Streptosporangium becharense: one gene and its partner. The protein of the gene in region 1 interacts with the protein of each later gene in a pairwise test. Links are inferred from orthologs where the notes say so. Each region holds a gene or a part of one and is shown on either strand. Other genes may lie near its edges. The genes, in order: rlmN and ftsZ.

Region 1 (7,884 bases):
AGGACAATCACATGTCCACCCCCGTCGTCACCATGCGACAGCTGCTTGAGAGCGGCGTCCACTTCGGCCACCAGACTCGCCGCTGGAACCCGAAGATGAAGCGCTTCATCTTCACCGAGCGCAACGGCATCTACATCATCGACCTCCAGAAGTCGCTGTCGTACATCGACCGCGCCTACGACTTCGTCAAGGAGACCGTCGCGCACGGTGGCACGATCATGTTCATCGGCACGAAGAAGCAGGCGCAGGAGGCCATCGCCGAGCAGGCGTCCCGTGTCGGCATGCCGTACGTCAACCAGCGCTGGCTGGGTGGCATGCTCACCAACTTCTCCACCGTGCACAAGCGGCTTCAGCGCCTGAAGGAGCTGGAGGAGCTCGACTTCGACAACGTGGCCGGTTCCGGCCTCACGAAGAAGGAGCTCCTCATGCGCCGCCGCGAGAAGGAGAAGCTGGAGCGCACCCTCGGCGGTATCCGCGACATGTCCCGGATCCCCAGCGCGGTGTGGGTCGTCGACACCAAGAAGGAGCACATCGGGATCAGCGAGGCCCGCAAGCTCAACATCCCGGTCGTCGCCATCCTCGACACCAACTGCGACCCCGACGAGGTCGACTACCCGATCCCGGGTAACGACGACGCCATCCGCGCCGTCGGCCTGCTGACCCGCGTCGTCGCCGACGCCGTGGCCGCCGGCCTCATGGCCCGCGCGGGCGCCAACCGCGGTGACGACAAGCCGGCCGTCGCCGGTGGCGCCGAGCCGCTGGCCGAGTGGGAGCAGGAGCTGCTGACCCGCAGCGAGGAGGCTCCGGCCGAGGCCGAGGCCGAGACCGCGGAGGCTCCGGCTGCCGAGGCCGAGGCCGAGGTCGCTCCGGCCGCCGAGGCCCCCGCGGCCGAGGGCGACGCCGAGAGCGCCGAGAAGCAGGCCTAGGTCCTCCTCGTACGGCCTGGCCGTACGACCCGTACGACTTCTCACGGGTGGGTGTGCCCAGATGGGGTACACCCACCCGATCCACGACGATTCCCACGAGGAAAAGACAATGGCTTCCGTGAACATGGCCGACGTCAAGCGGCTTCGTGAGCTGACCGCCGCCGGCATGATGGACTGCAAGAAGGCCCTGGAGGAGTCCGAGGGCGACTTCGACCGCGCCGTCGAGATCCTCCGCCTCAAGGGTGCCAAGGACGTCGGCAAGCGTGAGACCCGCACCGCCTCCAACGGCCTGGTCGCCCTGAAGCAGGAGGGCGACTCCACCGCCGCGCTGCTGGAGCTCAACTGCGAGACCGACTTCGTCGCCAAGGGTGAGCGCTTCCAGGAGCTCGCGGCCCAGGTCGTCGAGCACATCCTGGCCACCCGTCCCGCCGACGTTCCCGCGCTGCTGGAGTCGGAGTTCGGCGGCAAGACCGTCAAGACGCACCTGGACGAGGCCAACGCCGCGCTCGGCGAGAAGATCGAGATCCGTCGCTTCGCGGTGCTCGACGGCGGTTTCATCGGCTCCTACATGCACAAGACCGACCCCCAGCTGCCCCCGGCGGTCGGTGTGCTCGTGCAGCTCGACACCGCCAACGCCGAGGTCGCCAAGGACATCGCGCAGCACGCCGCCGCGATGGCCCCCAAGTACCTCAGCCCGGCTGAGGTCCCTGCCGACGTCATCGAGAAGGAGCGCGCGCTCTTCGAGGAGATGACCCGCGAGGAGGGCAAGCCCGAGGCCGCCATCGGCAAGATCGTCGACGGTCGCATCAACGGCTGGTACCGCGACTTCACCCTGCTCGAGCAGGCTTTCGTCAAGGACAACAAGAAGTCCGTCGCCAAGTTCGCCGACGAGAACGGTGTCAAGGTCCAGGCCTTCGTCCGTTTCAAGGTCGGCCAGGCTTAATTCTTGATCCCAGCTCTTCGAACAGAGCACCAAACGAGGAGGCCGCCGCCGTGCAGGAGAACCCAGGACCCGCTACGTCGGCGGTTTCGTCGTCCACAGACCCGCTCCGCTGGAAGCGGGTGATGTTGAAGCTGTCCGGCGAGGCGTTCGCCGGCGGTGAGCCGCTGGGCATCGACCCGGCCGTCGTGGGGCACCTCGCCGACTCCATCGCCCAGGCGGTGCGCGGCGGGGTGCAGGTCTCGGTCGTCGTGGGCGGCGGGAACATGTTCCGCGGTGCCGCGCTGTCCGAGCGTGGCATGGACCGGGCCAGGGCCGACTACATGGGCATGCTCGGCACGGTCATCAACTGCCTGGCCCTCCAGGATTTCCTGGAGAAGCGCGGCATCGACACCCGTGTCCAGACGGCCATCACCATGCAGCAGGTCGCCGAGCCGTTCCTGCCCCGTCGCGCCATCCGCCACCTGGAGAAGGGGCGTGTGGTCATCTTCGGGGCGGGCCTCGGCTCGCCGTTCTTCTCCACCGACACCTGCGCCGCGCAGCGGGCACTGGAGATCGGCGCGGAGGCCCTGCTCAAGGGGACCCAGGTGGACGGTGTCTACGACGCCGATCCCCGTAAGAACCCCGACGCCGTCCGATTCGATCACCTCGAATACGGCGAGGTGCTGACCCGCGGTCTCGGTGTCATGGACGCCACCGCCATCAGCTTGTGCATGGACAACAAACTGCCCATCGTGGTCTTCGACCTCATGGGTGAGGGCAACATCCTGCGGGCCGTACGTGGCGAGAAGATCGGCACGCTGGTCAGCCCGGCGGGATGACGGGAGCGAGCCTGACGCAGCGAACTGAGCGTTACGTCACCGTGGCGGCCCGGCACGGGTCTCCGGGCGGTGACGTAACGCGAAGTGCGTGAGGATGGTGAGTGACCGAGAAGGCAGGAAGCGAGCCCGACGTAGCGAGCGGAGTGGTGCGCGACGTAGGAGTGTGCCGCGAAGTGAGTGAGGAGCGGTGAGCGACCGATAGGCAGGAAGCGAGCCCGACGTAGCGAGCTGAGCGGTGTGCGATGCAGAAACGTGCCGCGAAGTGCGTGAGGATGGTGAGCGACCGAGAAGACAGGGAGCGAGCCCGACGTAGCGAGCTGAGCGGTGTGCGATGCAGAAACGTGCCGCGAAGCGAGTGAGGAGTGGTGAGCGACCAGGAGACAGGGAGCCGCTGTGATCGACGAGACCCTCCTCGAAGCCGAGGAAAAGATGGAGAAGGCCGTGTCGGTGGCGAAGGAGGACTTCGCCGGCATCCGTACGGGCCGGGTCACCCCATCGATGTTCAACAAGATCACCGCCGAGTATTACGGTACGCCCACCCCCATTCAGCAGCTTGCCTCGTTCCATGTGCCCGAGGCGCGCATGGTCGTCATCCAGCCGTTCGACAAGAGCTCGATGGCCGCGATCGAGAAGGCGATCCGCAACTCGGACCTCGGCGTGAACCCCGGCAACGATGGCCAGGTCATCCGGGTGGCCTTCCCCGAGCTGTCGGAGGAGCGCCGCAAGGAGTACATCAAGGTCGCCCGGAACAAGGCGGAGCAGTCCAGGGTCTCCGTGCGTAACATCCGCCGCCACGCCAAGGAGATCCTCGACAAGATGGTCAAGGACGGCGAGGCGGGCGAGGACGATGTCCGCCGGGCGGAGAAGGAGCTCGACGACCTCACCCAGAGGCACGTCGCCAAGATCGACGAACTGCTCAAGCACAAGGAAGCCGAGCTGCTCGAGGTTTGAGCCATGATCCTTGTCCCGTGCGGGTCGTCCGTACGGGGCAGGGATTTTGTGTATGCATGAAAGTAGGACCCCCTGTGGAACCCGTGGCGGGCAGTAGCCGTACCGGCCGGAACCTTCCCGTCGCGGTGGCGGTGGGGCTCGGCCTGGCCCTGGTCATCATCTTCTCTCTCTACTTCGTAAAGGAGCTCTTCCTTGCGGTGATCATCGCCGCGGTGGGGCTCGGCGTGACCGAGCTGGTCCGGTCGTTCGCCGAAAGGGAGATCAACGTTCCGCTGGTCCCGGTTCTGGCAGGCATGGCCGGCATGCTCACCGGCGCCTACTGGGGCGGCACTTCCTGGCTGGTCGGCGTCTTCGCGATGACCGTGCTCGTCCTGCTGACGTGGCGGATGTTCCAAGGGACCGAGGGGTACGTCCGTGATGCCGCCGCGACCGTCCTGGTCGTCGTCTACCCCTCGTTGCTCGCCGGGTTCGTGACGTTGCTGCTGGCCCATCCGCAGGAAGGCGCGGACCAGGTGGTCGTCTTCATCGCCACCACGGTCGCCAGCGACATCGGCGGGTACTTCGCCGGGATCTCCCTCGGTAAGCACAAGATGGCCCCGGTGATCAGCCCGAAGAAGACCTGGGAAGGCTTCGCCGGGTCGGCGCTGGCCTGCATGGCGGTGGGTGGCTGGCTGGTGGCGTGGCTGCTGGGGGCGGACGTGTGGAAGGGTGTGCTGATCGGTGCGGTCGTGGTGGTCTTCGCGACACTCGGCGACCTGGTCGAGTCGGTGATCAAGCGCGACCTCGGTGTCAAGGACATGAGCAGTGTGCTGCCCGGTCACGGCGGCATGATGGACCGTCTCGACTCATTGGTGGCGGCGGTGATCCCGGTCTGGATCCTGCTGGCTCTGCTGGTCTGAACGGTGGCCCGGTGGTGGCGCATGACGGCTGGTCTGAACGGTGGCCCGGTGGTGGCGCCGAGCGGTGGTGCACGGGAGATCTGCACGGGGCTGTCCGAACGGCGGTTCGACGACTGGTGCGAGCGGTGGCCCGGTGGCTCGGGTCATCCCGCACGGGTGAGCCGCTCGGCGGATAATCGGGGCAGCAGCGCCCGGTGACCCTCGGCGGCGGCCAGGCGTAGTTCGTCCGGTGTGACGGGGACGAGCCAGAGCCACCGTACGGCGTCCCCGCCGAAGGAGAAACCCGACAGGTCGGGCAGGCCCGGGAGCCCGGCCAGCATCATCACGCCGCCGTAGGCGGGGCCGAGCGGGAAGGTCTCCGGCCGGTGGTACCACGTGGCGGTGTGACCGTGGCCCAGCCAGGTGACCGAGTGCCACGGGTACTGCCCCAGCCACAGGAACAACCGGGCCGCCTCGCGGGGGTCGCCCGAGGTGGCCGCGACGAGCTCCACCCGGGCCTGGTCGTCGGGCCGGTCGACGTACTGCTCCACGGTGGGCATCCGCTGGCAGCTCATCCCGACCGTGGACAGGACGGTGTGGTCCCTGCCGCGCTCCGGCGGGCGCTCGGTGACGCCGACGGCGGGCAGCCGGCCGCCTCCGGCGTCCCAGAACCTGCCCGGAGAGCCGAGTTCGCGGTCGAGGTGGCCCATCACGAACTGCTGGTACGACGCCCACGCGCCGTCCGTGCCGCGCCAGTCCCAGTAGGCACGTGCCCTGGTCAGTCTGGGTGTCAGTTCGTCGTGGGCTTCCTCCAGGGGCCACGCGAAGGGGGTTTCGCCCAGGGCGTCGCGGGAGTAGCCGGGTATGCCGCGTCGCGGATCCGCCCAGCCAGGAATGACGGCGAGCAGCTCGTCGTTCTCGTACAGGGCGACGCCGTCGCCCTCCTCGAACCAGAGTGCTCGCAGCGGGCCCAGATGCGGTCTGCCGCCGGGGTGCCGGGTGTGCGGCCCGGGGAGTGTCGGGGGCAGCTGCGCGTTCAGACGCTCCTGGTCGATCTCGTCCGGGGCCGGGCCGTGGTTGGCGAGCCAGGTGGCTCCGTGCACCGTGCCTCCGGGCCCGCACAGGTAAGCTACCGAGGAGGTTTCGTCGCGTTCGACCGTCAGGGTTCGGCTCCCGTAGGGGTTGACGTCGACGAACACCACCTCGACGCCGTCTCCCCGCTCTCCGGCGGGGCGGATTGTCGCCACACCTCCGGACTCTAGATCAGAGCACCGCTTCGAGTAACCGTCGAGAGAAGGCGTTGGACTTGTCGACTGCCAGCCCGTCCGGGGCTCCCGTACCCGGCCAGCTCACCTTCGTGGCGCCGCGCCGGGCCAAGCCCGCCCGCCACCTGGCCGATCTGACCATGGCCGAGCGCCGGGCCGCGGTCGCGGAGCTCGGCGAGAAGCCGTTCCGTGCCGACCAGCTCTCCAGGCACTACTTCGAGAAGCTCAACGGTGACCCCGAGCGCATGACCGAGCTGCCGGCCGCGGCCCGGGAGAAGTTCGCCACCGCGCTCTTCCCCAAGCTGCTGACCTCGGTGCGGGAGCTGACGACCGACGGCGGCACCACCCGCAAGACGCTGTGGCGGCTGTTCGACGGCGCGCTGGTCGAGTCGGTCCTCATGCGTTATCCCGACCGCGCCACCATGTGCGTGTCGTCCCAGGCGGGTTGCGGGATGAACTGCCCGTTCTGCGCCACCGGCCAGGCCGGGCTGACCCGCAACATGAGCACCGCCGAGATCGTCGAGCAGGTCGTCGCGGGAGCACGGGCGCTGGCGGCCGGTGAGGTCCCGGGTGGTCCCGGCCGGGTGAGCAACGTGGTCTTCATGGGCATGGGCGAGCCGCTGGCCAACTACAAGGCCGTGATCGGCGCGGTGCGCCGGCTGGTCGAGCCGTCTCCGAGCGGCCTGGGCATCTCCGCGCGCGGCATCACCGTCTCCACGGTCGGCCTGGTCCCCGCGATCGGCAAGCTCGCCGACGAGGGGCTGTCGGTGACGCTGGCGCTGTCGTTGCACGCCCCGGACGACGAGCTCCGTGACACCCTGGTGCCGATCAACACCCGGTGGAAGGTCGCCGAGGTCCTCGGCGCGGCCTGGGATTACGCCGCGAAGACCAAGCGCCGGGTCTCCATCGAGTATGCGCTGATCAAGGACATCAACGACCAGGAGTGGCGGGCGGACCTGCTCGGCAAGCTGGTCAGGAACAAGCTCGTGCACGTCAACCTGATCCCGCTCAATCCGACCCCGGGTTCGAAGTGGACCGCCTCCCGGCCGGAGGACGAGCGGGCCTTCGTCCGCCGGCTGGAGTTCCACGGTGTTCCGGTGACGGTCCGGGACACCCGGGGCCGTGAGATCGACGGTGCCTGCGGCCAGCTCGCCGCCGCCGAGTAGCCCGAGCAGCCTCCGCTCCGCCGGCACCCGACCCGCCCGGTGCAGAGCCCTACCCGGCACCCGGCCGCGACCGCCGCGCACCGGTTCTCCCCGGGTGCGCGGCGGTTCTCAGAACGTCATGGGCTGAGCCGGTGCAGGTCACGCGGGAACAGCGTGGTCTGCCGGATGTTGGCGGCGCCGGTCAGGCGGGAGGTCCAGCGTTCCAGCCCGATGGCGAAGCCGCCGTGCGGGGGCATGCCGTGGGCGAAGGCCGCCAGGTAGCCGGCGTACGCCTCCGGGTCGTCGCCCCGCGCGGTGAGCGCCGCCAGGTAGTCGGAGTGCCGGTGCAGACGCTGTCCGCCGGTCACCAGCTCCAGCCCCCGGAAGAGCAGGTCGAAGCTCCGGGAGAACTCCGGCCGCTCGGGGTCGGGGTGGGTGTAGAAGGGACGCTTGACCATCGGGTAGCCGGTGACGAACAAGAACTCCGAGCCGTGCTCACGCAGTGCCCACTCGCCCAGCCACCGCTCGTGGGCGGGAGCGAGGTCGGGTTCTCCGCGCGGGTCCTCCCCGGTCATCCGGGCCAGCAGTTCCTGCGCGTCGGCGAAGTGGATCGCCGGGATCTCCTCGGGTACCCGTGGCGGCTCCACTCCCAGCAGGGCCAGCGCGTCCCCGGCGCGTTCGGTCGCGGCGGCGTGCATGCCGGCCAGCGCGCGGGTGAGCACGGCCATCACGTCGCGGTGGTCGTCGATGAAGCCCAGCTCGGCGTCCAGGCTCGTGTACTGGGCCAGGTGTCGCGCGGTGTCGTGCGGTTCGGCCCGGAAGACCGGTCCGACCTCGTAGACCCGTTCGAAGACCCCGACCAGGGCCTGCTTGAAGAACTGCGGTGACTGGGCGAGGAAGGCGGGGCGGCCGAAATAGTCGATGCCGAAGACGTTCGCGCCGGACTCGGTGGCGGTGC
Region 2 (7,905 bases), 770 kb from region 1 along the record:
CGCCACGCTGTACGAGTGCCTGGAGACCGTCACCCGGCTGATGGCACCCGTGGTGCCGTTCACCACCGACCACGTCTGGGACGTCCTCCGTCAGGCCGACGCCCCGGGGTCGGTGCACCTGGCCTCCTGGCCCCGGGCGGACGCCGAACTGCTGGATCCCGCGCTGACGGAGCAGATGGCGCTGGTGCGCCGCCTGGTGGAGCTGGGCCGCTCGGCCCGCGCGGCGAGCGGGGTGAAGACCCGTCAGCCGCTCGGCCGGGCCCTGGTCGGCGCCCCCGGCTGGGCCGGCCTCTCGGCGGAGCTGCGCGAGCTGATCGCCGACGAGCTCAACGTCAAGAACCTGGAGGACCTCTCCGGGATCGGGGCCGACCTGGTGGCGTACACGGTCAAGCCCAACTTCCGGGCGCTGGGCAAGCGGTTCGGCTCGCAGACCAAGCTGGTCGCCGCGGCCGTCACCGCCGCCGACCCCGCGGCACTGGCCGGAGCGCTCCGCTCGGGTTCGCCGGTCACGGTGGACGCGGGCGAGCTGGGCACGGTCGAGCTGGGTGCCGACGACGTGATCGTCACCGAGCAGCCGAGGTCGGGCTGGGCGGTGGAGTCCGGGGCCGGCGAGACCATCGCCCTGGACCTGACCATCACCGACGAGCTGCGCCGCGCCGGCCTGATCCGTGACGTCGTCCGCCTGCTCCAGGACACCCGCAAGTCGACCGGCCTGGCCATCAGCGACCGGATCGACGTCTGGTGGTCCACCGGCGACCCCGAGCTGGCCGAGGCTCTGCGCACCCAGGGCGGCGCCGTGGCCGACGAGGTGCTCGCCGTCTCCTTCACCGAGGGCTCGGCCGACGGCCTGCCCGTCCACCACGACGGCGACCTGGGCCTGACCTTCCAGCTCCGGCGCGTCACGGCCTGACCCCACCGTCCCGCGGCGGCGAACCCCGCCGCGGGCCGGTGGAGGCGGATGTTCCGCCCGGCGGAACGCGAAGACCTCCGGGGATGGAGCACGGCTGCTCCATCCCCGGAGGTCCTCACCGTCGATCGGGTGATCCCCCGCCACCGGCGACGCTCGTGACCGGCGCGCCTAGCGGTCGTTCCGGCAGATCGGGCAGCCGCTCAGACCCGCCTCCTCAGCCTCGGCGCGGGACATGGTCTCCACACCGGTGCCGCCGATGTCGGCGCCCTTGACGATGGGGCAGGAGGCTTCGTGGAAGCGGCGCGTACCAGAGATGATCTTCACTGTCGCGCCGCCCGCCTCGGGCTCCGCCTTCCCCGTTCCGGGGACGGGACGCGGCTCATCCTTGATCACCGGTAGACCGCCGGGCGAGGTGACCTCCTCGTCGCGTTCGTCGTCGGGGCCGGGTGACGCGACCGGGGCCGTGGTCCGGGTCGCCGGCCGCGGCGAGGCGGAGTCGGCCGCCGTCGGCCGCCCGGGTTCGGTCTCGGCCGGCTCCACCGGCTCGGGGTCCTCATCGGCGTCCTCGTCGGCGTGACCCGCGGAGACGGCTCCGCCGGTCTCCGGCTCGTCGTCGACGATCTCGATCTCTCCGGACTCGGGCCCGGCGGACCCGGTCGTCTCGGTCCGGACCGGCTCGGGGTCGGCCCCCGTCGCCCGTGACGGCTCCGGCCCGGCCGCCACAGGCTCGGCCGGGGCCGTTCCGGAGCCCGTGCGGGGCACGGGGCCGGAGCTCTCCCCGGCGTCGGCTACGGGCCCCTCAGCGGCGGCCGGTGAGCCGGACGGCGCGGGACGGCCCGCGGATGCCTCCTCCTGCTCGGAGGGTGTCCCGCCCTCGTCCGCGGACGGTTCGGCGGACTCCGGCGGGAGCGACCGGGTGGCCTCGTCACGGCTGAACCAGTTCGTGGCCGAGGACTCGGCGTGCGGTATCTCGGGGATCGGCGGCAGCACCGGGAACGAGGTCACCGTGGACGCCGAGGACTCGGCGGGCTCCTGCGGCTCGGCCGGCACCTGGGGATCAGCCGGTGCTGAGGGCTCGACCGGCGCAGGGGGCTCGATCGACACCAGCGGCTCGAGGAACACCGTGGGCTCGGCGGACACCTGCGGTTCGGCCGGTTCGGCCGGCGCGGCGGGCTTCGCCGCGCGCAACGGCGGGGCCGCCTCGGACACCGCCGCCTCGGGCCCCGCAGGCCGGGACACCGTGGCCTCGGGCTCCGTGGCCCGGGACACCGCGTTCTCGGCCGCCGCGGGCTGGGGGTCGCGCCTCACCGGCTGCGCCTCGGGGGCGACCGGCGAAGCCTGCGAAGGCCCCTGCCGGGTGACGGGGGTGTACGGCGGGACGAAGCGGGCCGTGGCCTCGTGCCGGTCGGGCTCAGGGGAACCGGGGGGCTGGGAACCGGATGTGCGGGAGTGGGGTTCGTGCGGTCCGGGCTCTCGGGGACCTGACTCCGGGACGCCCCCGGCGGGAGCGGGCTCCCGTGCGGCGGCCGGGGGACCGGCGGTCTCCTTGGCCCCGGGCGGGGCCTCCTGCGGCAGGGGGGCCGCGGTGAACTCGGGCAGGCACGTGGTGCAGGGCGTGAAGCCCTCCTCCCGTGCCTCCTCGTGGGTGAGCTCCTCATGATCCCGGCCGGCCAGCTGGCGGCATCCCGCGATGTGGTAGCGCTTACGCCCGGGAATGACCAGGACGATCGCCTCGGCGCCCAGACCGCCCTGCTTCACGGCGGTGGCCGGACCGGCCGCCGGGCCGCGCCGCGGCTGGGGCGGGACGGTGGCCGCCTGCGGCACACCGGGCGGCACGACCGCCGCCTGCGGCACACCGGGCGGCACCATCCCGTGCGGCGCCGGAGGCCGGTTCGGCACGCCATGCGGCGCGGGGACGGCACCGGGGGGCAACGGCCCCTGAGGGGGCTGGGGCGGAGAGGCCCCGGCGGAAGCGCCGGGGAACAACTCGTGGCGGCGTAACAACGCCCCGATCACCAGGAAGACCGCGGACAGCACACTGACCGCGATCGACCACATGACCAGAAACGGCTTGGTCAGCACGAATCCCGCGATGAGCAGGACGATGGCCGTGAGGACCAGGCCAGCGCTGATGAGGATCACAGAGAGACTCCCGGATGCGGGTCAAGACGATGACCCGACACCTTAGCGGCGGTCGTTGTGCGGACCGTCAACGCCCTGGAAGGCGCCCGAGTGCTGCGACGGCTCGGCACCGCCGAACGGGTTCGGCGCACTCTGCAGGGTGGGCTGGCCGGGGGTCACGGCGTGCGACATCGCCGGAGGACCGCTCACGATCGGGAACCCGCCGCTGCCCTCGGCCGCGACGTTCAGTTCCGCGAGCTGGTTCTCCAGGTACAGCTTCAGGCGGCTGCGATACTCACGCTCGAAGCTGCGCAGTTCCTCGACCTTGCGCTCAAGCTCGTCACGGGTCTGCACCAGGGTGCCCATGGCCTGGCGGTGCCGCTCCTGCGCGTCGCGCTCCAGGGTCTCGGCGCGGGCGCGGGCGTCGCCGATGATCTGCTCGGCCTGGCGGCGGGCCTTGCCCAGGATGTCGTCGGCCTCGCGGCGGGCCCGGGTCACCGTCTCGTCCGCCTCCCGGCGGGCGTCGGCGATCGCCTGATCGGCGGTCTGCTGCGCGAGGGCGAGCACTCGGGCCGCGGTGTCCATGTTGTCCTCGGCCGGGGGCATGCCCATGCCGACGGGAACGGGCTGCTGGTGCTGGACCGGCTCGGGAGCCCGCATCGGCTCCGGCTGGGGCGGCATCATCATCTCCGGCTTGGGCTCGGCGACCGGGGCCGGAGCCATGGCCATGCCCATCCCGCCGGGGACCTTGCCCCGCATGCACTCCGCGAGCTTGGCGCGGAGCTCCTCGTTCTCCTGGATGAGACGGTCCAACTCGGACTCGACCTCATCGAGGAAGGCGTCTACCTCTTCCTCGTCATAGCCCGGCCTGAGCCGGGTCGTACTGAATTGCTTGTTCCGCACATCTGCGGGCGTCAGCGGCATTTCGGTCTCCTTGGCGCGCCTGGAGTCTGTCCGGAGGGACGGTACCCGATCAACGAAGCGCGGACACGAGCTGGATCAAGACCAAGACCACAATGAACAGCACTGTGAAGCTTAGGTCAAAGGCCACCGTACCCAACCGGAGTGGCGGAATGAAACGGCGGAGGAACTTGAGAGGTGGGTCGGTCACCGTGTATACGGCTTCCGCCAGTACCAGGACGACACCCGTGGGGTGCCACTGGCGGGCGAACGCCTGCACCGTCTCCAAGATCATTCTTCCGATCAGCAGGACGAGGTAGATGGACAGGACGAAGACCAAGATCCCGCTAACGATCCCCACGGCCTGCCCCCGCCTCCACTTCGCTCTGCCGCCCTCGGCCCCGTCGGGACCCGTCCGGCCGGTCACTGTTCATGGTGGCACTCTAGCTCTGGTTGAAGAATCCGCGTTCGGCGATTCGAGCCTTGTCCTCGGCGGTCACCTCGACATTGGCTGGGGACAACAGGAACACCTTGTTGGTAACACGTTCAATGCTGCCATGTAGGCCAAAGACAAGACCTGCCGCGAAATCAACGAGCCGCTTTGCGTCACTGTCAACCATCTCGGTCAGATTCATGATGACCGGGGTGCCGTCCCGGAAGTGCTCGCCGATCGTCCGGGCCTCGTTGTAGGTGCGGGGGTGGAGCGTGGTGATGCGGGCCAGATCGGTCGTGCGGCGCTCCAGGACCGCCGTCGCGGGCCGCTGGGCGGGTACGCCGGTCTCGGTGTCGTCGTCGCGCTCGTGGACCGTGCCAGGCCGCTCCTCGACGTCACGCCGGGCCTCTTCGAAGTCGTCGTAGTCGTCGTCGGGGTAACCGTCGTACCTGTCGTAGCGGTCGTCCTCCACAAGACCGAGGTAGACCGCCATCTTGCGCATCGCGCCGGCCATCGCTGCTTCTTCCTCCGTCTTACTTCGATGTGTTCGGGGCGGAACGACACCTTCCTGAACCCATCACCGTTCGACCACTATCCGGGTACGCGGCCGCCAAGGCCCACTTGAAGGGACATTACCTGACGAAGGGCTTCCTGCGACCGAGCAACGCCGTACCGACACGCAGGTGTGTCGCCCCGTTGGCAATGGCCTGGGACATGTCGCCGCTCATGCCCGCGGAGATGACGTCCGCCCCCGGATGGGCCTCTCGCACCTCCTGGGCGATCTCCCTCAGTTTGGCGAAGGCCCGCCCGGGATCCGCGCCGAGCGGCGCGACCGCCATCACCCCGCCCAGCACGAGCCCCTCGGTACCGGCTATCGCCTCGGCCAGCGCGGCGGCCCCGGCGGGCCGTACGCCGCCCCGGTCCGGGTCGTCGTCGAGGGCGATCTGCACCAGGCAGGTGACACGCCGGCCGGCGCCGGCCGCCTCGCGGCCGAGCGCCTCGGCCAGACGCGGGCGGTCGACCGAGTGGACGACGTCGGCGTAGCGGACCACCGAACGGGCCTTGTTGGTCTGCAACTGGCCGACGAAGTGCCAGGAGAGGTTCAGGTCCGCGCACTCGCGGGCCTTGGCCGAAGCCTCCTGGTCGCGGTTCTCCCCCACGTCGGTCACCCCGAGCCCGGCCAGCAGCCGTACGTCCGAGGCCGGGTAGGTCTTGGTCACCGCGATGAGCGTCAGCTCCTTGCGGTCACGGCCGGCGGCCCGGCACGCCTCGGCGATCTCCGCCTCGACGCGCGCCAGCCCGGCCGCGATCTCGTCACGTCGTGTTGTCTCCGTCACATCTCCGCCGCTCGAACGCTGGGAAACCGGCGGAGTCCATTCTCCCCGTCACGGCCGGGTGATCCGTCGCCCACCCGGCCGTGAGCAATGTCACTTCAGGAAGTCGGGGACGTCGAGCTCCTCTTCCTGCTCCTCGAAGATCACCGGACGACGCCGGGCCGGGTCGGGGACCCGGGCCGAGATCGGGGTCGGCTGCGCGGGCTCGGGAGCCGGACGCGGGATCGACACCGGCGGGGCGGACGGCTCCTCCGCGCGCTGCGGCTCGGCCTGTTCCACCGCAGGCGCCGCCGGCGGGGCGGGCGAGATCGCCGGGACGGGCTGAACCGGGTGGATCTGCTGGGCCGGGGGCTCCACCGGCGGCGCCGGGGTGGAGACGGGCCGCACCAGCGGCGGCGCGTGCTCGGCCCGCGGTTCCGGGCGGGGCTCGGCCTTCACCGTGGGCGCCACCGCGCGGACCGCAGGCGCCGCCGGCGGCGAGGCCGCCGGACGCGCGGACTGGGCACGGTTCGCCTGCTGCGGCAGCGGCTTGGGCTGCGGGGCGGGCTCGTCGAAGCCCGCGGCGATCACGGTGACGCGCACCTCGTCGCCCAGGGCGTCGTCGATGACCGTACCGAAGATGATGTTGGCGTCCGGCGCGGCGGCGTTGGAGACGAGCTGGGCCGCCTCGTTGATCTCGAACAGGCCGAGGTCGGAGCCGCCCGCGATGGACAGCAGCACGCCGTGGGCGCCGTCGATGCTGGCCTCCAGCAGCGGGCTGGAGACGGCCATCTCGGCCGCCGCGACCGACCGGTCGTCGCCGCGGGCGTGGCCGATGCCCATGAGCGCCGAACCGGCACCGGACATGACGGACTTCACGTCGGCGAAGTCGAGGTTGATCAGACCGGGCGTGGTGATCAGGTCGGTGATGCCCTGGACACCGGAGAGCAGCACCTGGTCGGCCGCCTTGAAGGCGTCCAGCACGCTCACCTGCCGGTCGGAGATCGACAGCAGCCGGTCGTTCGGGATGACGATGAGGGTGTCGACCTCCTCGCGGAGGGTCTCGATGCCCGCGTCGGCCTGCATCGCCCGCCGCCGGCCCTCGAAGCTGAAGGGGCGGGTCACCACACCTATGGTCAGCGCGCCCAGTGACCGCGCGATGTTGGCGACCACCGGCGCACCCCCGGTGCCCGTGCCGCCGCCCTCACCGGCGGTGACGAACACCATGTCGGCACCCTTGAGGACCTCTTCGATCTCCTCACGGTGGTCCTCGGCGGCCTTTCGCCCGACGTCGGGGTTGGCCCCGGCGCCGAGGCCGCGGGTGAGTTCACGCCCCACGTCGAGCTTGACGTCGGCGTCACTCATCAGCAGCGCCTGGGCGTCGGTATTGATGGCGATGAACTCGACGCCCTTGAGTCCCTCCTCGATCATCCGGTTGACGGCGTTGACTCCGCCTCCGCCGATTCCTACAACCTTGATGACCGCGAGGTAGTTCTGCGGTGCTGCCACGACGAGGGGCCTTTCCGCTCGTTGACTTGCAATTTCATGCGGCACGGGGTCCCGTGCCGTCGTTTCCCAAACCCTCACCCTCAAGTTGAGATTTAGCTTTATGTCAACCTGAGGAGTGATACGGACAGTAGGAGTTGCGCTCCTGGCGGGTCAACTAACCGCGCCGCAAGCGCGCCCGGCGTGTCGCCGGGCGTCCTTTTCGGCGCCGCGCCCGATCCCGGTAGATCATTTCACCGTCACGACGTCGGGTGAACTCACGTCGTAGGTGTCCGCAGGCCGTTTGAGCAGCGTAACGAGGATCTGGGCCTTGTCCGCCGGACGGTCGCCGCCGCCCCACACCACCGCGCGGCCGTCCTTGAGCCGCAGCGACACCGTTTCGGCGGAAGGCGCGAGAACCTCCGCGACCCGGCGGGCCAGATCGTCCGGCAACGCGCCGATGACGGTGAGCCCCGCCCGGGTCGCCGGGTCCGACGGTCCCGGCCGGTCGACACGGAGCACCGGCAACGTCGGCGGCGCGACGTCCCTGGCCTCTATGACGACCCCGTGCCGGTCCATCAGCGCCGACCTGCCCGACACCGGAACCACCGCCACCGGCTCCCGCTCGACGACCTCCACCCGCAGGGTGCCCGGCCAGTTGCGGCCGACCTCCACCGACTCGACCTGGGGGATCCCGCCGACCCGCTTCTCGATCTCGGCCACGTCCACCGTCGCCAGGGGCG

What was found.
Region 2: the proteins of rlmN (region 1) and ftsZ interact in binary tests that used the Escherichia coli proteins (3 or more experiments, as listed by UniProt). The link is inferred for Streptosporangium becharense from one-to-one orthologs.

Annotation. Positions count from the first base shown.
Region 1 is NZ_JACHMP010000001.1:2,351,549-2,359,432, reverse strand. What follows is about bases 5,047-7,884. They hold rlmN (dual-specificity RNA methyltransferase RlmN), read left to right. Parts: upstream 5,047-5,822; coding sequence 5,823-6,947; downstream 6,948-7,884. Other genes in these bases: aspS (aspartate--tRNA(Asn) ligase), read right to left, coding at 7,064-7,884; F4562_RS10050 (suppressor of fused domain protein), read right to left, coding at 5,047-5,763. In the rest of the region: rpsB (30S ribosomal protein S2), read left to right, coding at 12-926; tsf (translation elongation factor Ts), read left to right, coding at 1,036-1,869; pyrH (UMP kinase), read left to right, coding at 1,992-2,687; frr (ribosome recycling factor), read left to right, coding at 3,081-3,638; F4562_RS10055 (phosphatidate cytidylyltransferase), read left to right, coding at 3,722-4,537; more of F4562_RS10050, read right to left, coding at 4,681-5,046.
Region 2 is NZ_JACHMP010000001.1:1,573,943-1,581,847, forward strand. What follows is about bases 4,990-7,848. They hold ftsZ (cell division protein FtsZ), read right to left. Parts: upstream 7,187-7,848; coding sequence 5,792-7,186; downstream 4,990-5,791. Other genes in these bases: F4562_RS06740 (YggS family pyridoxal phosphate-dependent enzyme), read right to left, coding at 4,997-5,701; F4562_RS06750 (cell division protein FtsQ/DivIB), read right to left, coding at 7,412-7,848. In the rest of the region: ileS (isoleucine--tRNA ligase), read left to right, coding at 1-910; F4562_RS06720 (hypothetical protein), read right to left, coding at 1,079-3,052; F4562_RS06725 (DivIVA domain-containing protein), read right to left, coding at 3,095-3,955; F4562_RS06730 (YggT family protein), read right to left, coding at 4,005-4,292; F4562_RS06735 (cell division protein SepF), read right to left, coding at 4,375-4,878; more of F4562_RS06750, read right to left, coding at 7,849-7,905. UniProt on the Escherichia coli protein: Essential cell division protein that forms a contractile ring structure (Z ring) at the future cell division site. The regulation of the ring assembly controls the timing and the location of cell division.